DNA from 2 places in the Pseudoalteromonas obscura genome. Region 2 is predicted to be linked to the other one. Evidence: riboswitches for the same ligand, from Rfam matches in the RefSeq annotation. Region 2 holds a riboswitch; the other holds the start of a gene.

Region 1 (3,419 bases), on a different contig from region 2:
TGGCATCATGGCTTAGGTGGGGGGAAAGTGCTTCCATGGCCGAGACCAATTGGTAAGCTTTGACTGGGACAATACATGTGTGGATTTTACCACTGAGGTCCTCTAGCGTAGTCATTTTAACATTTAATTGGCGACGCTGCTTGCCATCGATAAAAAAGAATGCTTGCTTTGAAGCAGTGCGAGTGATTAAAGTCACCGAGTGGTGATGTGACAGCTTTTCGGCGAGCAGTAAGCCGACGGCACCACACCCCAAAATGTAAATATCACTCATTGCTCGCCTCGGCGCAGCCTATATTTGCGAAATAGCCAGATGGCGACAAAATAGCTGATGGCTCCCATCACGTCGGCAATAAAGTCACCGAGTGATGCTTGTCGATATGGTAATGTAGATTGCATCCATTCAACTGCAGCACCGTAGCTGATTAAGAGTGTCATATGAAACCAAATTTTGAATCTAAATGCGTGGTGGGAAAAAAACGCCAGCGCGAAAAACACGCCAAAATGCACCACTTTGTCTAGGTGTTCAATTCTAACAACATGATTTTTAACTTCTTTTGCAAACAGATAAGTAATGACTATCAAAAATAACAGCAACAGTGTTCGATATACTTGTCTTGTCACATGCACTCCAACTCCAACGTGATGAAGAATCAGTATAACACTGAAATATTAAAAATGGCTTAATAGTAAACGTATGAATAGTCAGCAGTATATGTGCTTGACCGTTTCTAAAAAGAATGAGCGTAAGCAGTGAGTAAAAAACTATATATTATTGCGTATGAGCGTTGTTATAATTCTCCGTAAATTTGTTTTGAGGAGAAAGCAATGCCTTCTTTTGATATCGTATCTGAAATAGAAATGACGGAAGCTAGAAACACCGTTGACAATGCAAACCGTGAACTGGAAACGCGCTATGACTTTCGTGGTGTTGAGGCTTCAATTGAGCTTAAAGATGAAGTGATTCAATTAAAATCGGAATCTGAACAACAAGTAATGCAACTGTTCGACATGGTGGTTGGCAAAGCTGCAAAACGGGGCTTAGATGTTGGCAGCTTCGAGTTGAAAGATGTAGAGCGCAGTGGTAAAACCTTTGCTCGTAAAGTAGCCTTGAAACAAGGTATTGATAAAGATATGGCGAAAAAAGTAGTCAAACTTATCAAGGACTCTAAGTTAAAAGTTCAAGCAGCTATTCAAGGTGAAGAAGTGCGCGTAACGGGTAAAAAACGTGATGATCTACAAGAAGTCATGCAGCTGATCCGTACTGCTGAACTTGGTCAGCCTTTCCAGTTTAAAAACTTCAGAGATTAACCTTAAAGCTATGAGAGTTTCGGTGTTTAAATATAGCACTGGAACTCTAGACGTCCATTGACAATCCCCCCTTAAATCTCGGACAATATGCGCGGAATTTCGAGGTGCCAAAAAATATATACGGAACATAAATGTAATGGATAATCGGGAAGTTGGTGCGCAAGTATAGGACTTGGTAAACCCAACGCTGCCCCCGCAACGGTAAAACTAATTTTAAATGGTTGAGCCCGGAGACCGGCCTTGAATTTGACTTATTTGATGAAACTTTGTGCGGTGGGCACAAAGTAGGGGATCTTCATGATAAAAATATCTGCGCTAAGCGCTGCTGTAATCGCAGCGGTTTCATTTCACACGTCTGCTTCTCAAGAAATTGAACGCATTACAGTAACCGCAAATAAAATTGAACAGTCACAAAAAGATGTGTTAGCAGCTGTGTCGGTTATAGACCGCGCTGACATTGAGCGCAGTGGCGCACGTGACCTTGCAACAATATTATCTCAGCAGGCTGGAATTCAAATTAATGCAAACGGTAGCTTTGGTCACACGACGAGTATTGCATTGAGAGGCGGAAGTTCAGATCATACTTTAGTGTTGATTGATGGTATCCGAGTGGGTTCAGCGACATTGGGTTACAAGTCGATTGAAAAAATTCCATTGCAAAGTGTTGAGCGTGTAGAAATCGTAAAAGGCTCACGCGCTGCGATTTATGGTTCGGACGCAATGGCAGGTGTGATCAACATTATTACTCGTCGAGCTGAACATACCACAGCTGATGTCACTGTTGGCAGTAACAGTTACCGCAATGGACAAGTGGCGACGTCTTATAACCATGAAGATCTGACAATATTGGCTAATTTAGGCTATGAAGAAACCGATAATTTTGACGTTTTGCAAGGAACACAGCCTGATTCAGACGGCCACGACAATACCAGTTTAGGCCTTAAAGCCGAGTATCAAATCGCACCTGACAGCAAGATATTTGCAGCTTTCCAAGGCAGTGAAGGGGACACATTCTACGATAACCCTTTTGGTGCACAAAACGACACTGCATATCTCGATGAATACGATAACCAAGTGGTGAGTTTGGGCTTCGAGACTCAGTTTGGTCAATCTTCACACGCGTTTACAGTGACAAAATCCCAAGATGAATCAGTGAGTGTAGACGAGTCTAAGAGACAGAAAACGATCACTAAGCGCACCATACTTAACTACGATGGGCATATCGATGTACAAGAAAACCTAGTTGTTCTGGGCGGAGTAAGTGCATCAGAAGATGATGTATCAGCTTCGACGTTAGTTTATGAGCAAAGCACACGAGATACTTTGGGTGTGTTTGTGGGATCAGTATATGAATATAATCAAGCGCTTGTTGAAGCGACAGTACGTTACGATGACGATGATCAGTTTGGCAGTGAAGTCACACACAGCGTAGCATTAGGATACAAGGTACATCGTGATGCAACATTTAGGTTTGCACACAATACAGGCTACAAAGCACCAACTTTTAATGACCTGTATTATCCCGGCTCTGGAAACCCGGCGCTATTGCCTGAAGAGTCAGATAACTTTGAGCTTGGCTTGAAGGCGTCACTGGCTGATACCACAGTTGATTTTGCAGTTTATCGCACCGATTATACAAACAAAATAGCTTGGGCACCGAACGCTCAAGGCAATTGGGCACCTGCCAATATTGACAATGCTTTGCATCAAGGTATCGAGGTCAGTGTGTTAAATACGTTGATGTTCGGTATAGAGTCTAACTTTAATTATGCTTTTGTGAACGCCAAAGATGAGTCGAAGGGCAAGCCGCTGCCTCGCATAGCTAAGCACTCTGCCAACTGGTTGCTTGCAAAGCAATGGGATGAGCTTGAGGTGGTAACTGAACTTCAATTCCGAGGTCAACGTGATAGCTCTAGATCTACGCCTACTGGGGAAGCTTTCAACTTAAGTTCATATACATTGGTTAATTTAGCGGCCAATTACGAATTATCTGATGCACTAAAACTATCGGCGAGAATAGAAAACTTGTTTGATAAAGAATATGGTGCGGTGGTATCTAGCCTAGTAACGAATGAACAAAAAGAGGTCGTTTCTGTAAACTACTACAATAC
Region 2 (3,419 bases):
ACACAGCAGTCAACAAAGAACTTACCAATAACATACCCAAGCGTAATCGGTGAACATTGACCCCCAGCGTAACAGCACTTTCGTCACCCAAAAGCAACGCATTTAAATGTCGTCTAAAGCAAATTACAATCACCAACCCACTTATTACGACAATCGAAGGTAGCCACATCCAAACCCAATCAGCCCGACTAAAGCTGCCTAGGCTCCAAAATATTATGGCGCTAACCGCTTGGGGGTCACTCCAATACAGAAGCAAACTAGTGAACGCATTAAACAAGAAAGACAGCGCAACGCCAGCAAGTAGCATATTTTCTATTTGTGCGGTTCCTTTATGGTAAGCAATCAAAAGCAGCAAACTCATTGCGCATATACTGCCAAGTAATGCCGCCCCTGACATAGCTAACCCACTTTGTATCCCAAACAAGGTGAGTAATAAAACCACACCAAACGAAGCACCTGAAGAAATGCCAAAAAGATATGGATCAGCAAGTGGATTACGAGTAACTGTTTGTAAAATCAGTCCTGCTGTTGCCAACCCCGCACCAGCCAAAAATGCGAGAATGGCTCTCGGAAGCCTGAGTTCTATTACGATTTTTTGCGCCAGTTGTGTGTTGTCATACGACCAAAGTGCTAACCACACATCGTAAAAGTCAACTTGCACGGCCCCAATGCTCAAACTACAAACGAAGCTAAACAAACAAGCCAACAACAGGACACTGCTTGCGGCAAACCTCATGGCTGACTCCTTGGTATGCCCCTATGAATTGCAGGTTGCTGATATTGATAACGAATATGGGGAATAACATGCTCACGCTTAGCACACTGCTGTAACGTTACATCCGCATTGACACCAAAAACCTGTGCGAGCATTGACGATGAGACTACATTTTGTGGAGAACCGTGCGCAACCAACTTTCCTTTATCTACAACCAAAATTGAATCACATATCGCAGCAGCGAGATTCAAATCATGGAAGGAGGCCACTACCGTGATCCCCAATGATTTTGCCAATGCCATAATTTCAATTTGATATTTCACATCTAAATGACTGGTCGGCTCATCCATCAGTAACAAACTTGGGCTTTGCACAATTGCTCTTGCAATCATGACACGCTGTTTCTCACCACCTGACAACGATTCGTAAGATTGCTTCTGTTTATGAGTCAGCCCCACTTTTGATAGCGCCTCTTGAATGGCCTGTTTATCGCGCAGAGATACACTCGCAAATAGACTTTTATGAGGCGTCAAACCCATCGCGACTACATCAAACACCCCTAGATTAAACTGACTAGGGATCTCTTGCAGCACAGCCGCGACTTTGCGTGCGTAATCTTGCCGATTAAACTCCGCGATATTTTTACCATCTATCGTAATGGCACCAGATGTTGGAGCCTGAAAGCGGTACAGACATCGTAGCAATGAGGATTTTCCAGCTCCATTTGGACCTATTAACCCAAGAAACCGACCCTGTTCTATGGAAAAACTCATGTCAGTTAAAATGGATTTATTATTGATAACTAGGTGTAGGTTACTAACTGATACTTGTGCTGCCGCCATAATTCCTCTTCTTCGGGCACACATCACTACAGCTTGCAATACAAATGAAACATGTGGATGTAACTTAAGTGCGCCCGCTTAAGCTGTTATCTCAACCTTGGTATCTGGCTTTGTGCGGCTAGTCAAACTGACGCACTCACAGTTGCGGGGACAGCTGAGGGTTTACACCTCATTCCCAAGCGATGTCGAAATAATTTTGTGTATTATGAAGTCTAGATGGCTAAAACACAACTTTAGGCCATGCCTTGCCAACTTCATCATAAAAAACGGTTACTTTAACCACGCAGCCATAGCCAACCTCAAAACAATTTAAATGACTTGAGACACCTTTGGGCAGCTCGAGCCAAAGTGCTAGCAACTGCTTTATCACCCCACCATGGGTCACTACTAGGACGGTATCATCTGTGCGATCTGCAGTAAATGTTTGCCACCACGATGCGATTCTATTATTGAAGGTGATCATTGATTCCCCTTCCGGAACTGCGATATCCCACGGGTTTTGCCAAAATTCACCAATACTTGGGTCGGTAGCATTTTGCCACAACCAATCATAGCTTTTACCGTCCCAAAGCCCAAAATCCATCTCTTGTAACTCACTTTTTATCGATAGGGCGAGTCCGGATTTTTCAGCATATGCTTGTGCAGGCGCCAAACAACGAAGTTTTGGAGAACTGATCACTCTATCAGGCTTGGGAAGAGAGTCAAAAATAGTAAGCAATTGCTGATGGCTAGTACTGGTCAACGGTGGGTCAGTCTTACCCAACAGCATGCCCGACTGGGTTGTTTCGGTATGACGAATAAAATAAAGAGTTTGAATCATCTGATCAAACAGACAATAAAAACGCAGGATCCCCTGCGTTTTTAAATCGATTTACAAAATTTGATTTTCGCGCCAAGACTGTTCTTTCGCCAAGCGCTTTTTACGCTTGTCACATGGGTCATCACAATCACAAATTTTGTCGATACCCATTGAACCTAGGCCACCACAGCTGCTTGCCATTGATTTTTTCTGAACTATTACACCCACAGCCATAGCTGCAGCAATCAATACAAGTAATCCAAAGGTAAGAATAAATAGTGACATAGGCAAAGGCCCCTCAATAAACTAGCTTGGTCAACATCCAAGCAACTGACGGTATACTTTCGATATTATATATCTAAATCTGCCAAAGTTGAATGAATTTACCACACTAAAAGCAATGATATTTAGCCTAATTCACTGATTACTTTTTTACATCTAAATACGGTTCAAAAGCAGTACTTGAAAATGTCTCTAGCCCAGCATCGGTTTTACTAATCAAATATACTGGCAGATTATGTTCTTCAGCATATGCTCTTGCTCGTTGCGTTCCCATCACAGTGAGCGCTGTAGCCAACCCATCGGCTGTCATTGCAGATGGATGCAACACCGTCACAGACACCAAGTCATGACGTACAGGCTTACCTGTACCTGGGTCAATTAAATGCGTAAATACTTCCCCGTCCATTTCGTAGAAAATTCGATAATCCCCAGATGTCGCGATGGCATTATTACCTGGCTCTACAACACGGTGAATTTGACGTTGCCCTGCAGGCGCATCCGGTTTTTCGATGGCGATACGCCATGGTGCACCTTCCGGCTTACTGCCCGAAATTCGAAGTTCACCGCCGATCTCTACCATATAATTTGAAAACCCTTTTTTCTCGATTAACTCAGCGACTTTGTCAATGCCGTAACCTTTAGCCGTAGCTGAAAATGACAGCTCTAAATGAGGCAAAGTTTTAGCAAGACCTTCTGAGGTGAGCTGAAGTTTATTCACCCCGATGTTTGCCTGCATAGCTTCAATTTCTGATTGTAATGGCCTTTTGGTAGGTCTTTTATC

What was found. A riboswitch is a leader RNA that binds a small molecule or an ion and turns the genes downstream of it on or off. The one in region 2 is predicted to bind cobalamin.
Region 1: linked by a shared signal. The riboswitch ahead of QNM18_RS21620 (TonB-dependent receptor domain-containing protein) and the one ahead of QNM18_RS15695 (ABC transporter ATP-binding protein) in region 2 are both predicted to bind cobalamin.

The regions. Positions count from the first base shown of each region.
Region 1 is NZ_JASJUT010000011.1:241,362-244,780, forward strand. Features, by position in the region: gene QNM18_RS21605 (ketopantoate reductase family protein) at 1-271, opposite strand, end outside; gene QNM18_RS21610 (VanZ family protein) at 268-621, opposite strand; gene QNM18_RS21615 (YajQ family cyclic di-GMP-binding protein) at 826-1,308, shown strand; cobalamin riboswitch at 1,394-1,565, shown strand; gene QNM18_RS21620 (TonB-dependent receptor domain-containing protein) at 1,606-3,419, shown strand, end outside.
Region 2 is NZ_JASJUT010000006.1:239,388-242,806, forward strand. Features, by position in the region: gene QNM18_RS15690 (FecCD family ABC transporter permease) at 1-736, opposite strand, end outside; gene QNM18_RS15695 (ABC transporter ATP-binding protein) at 733-1,557, opposite strand; cobalamin riboswitch at 1,639-1,783, opposite strand; gene QNM18_RS15700 (histidine phosphatase family protein) at 1,778-2,377, opposite strand; gene nqrM ((Na+)-NQR maturation NqrM) at 2,429-2,641, opposite strand; gene QNM18_RS15710 (FAD:protein FMN transferase) at 2,781-3,419, opposite strand, start outside.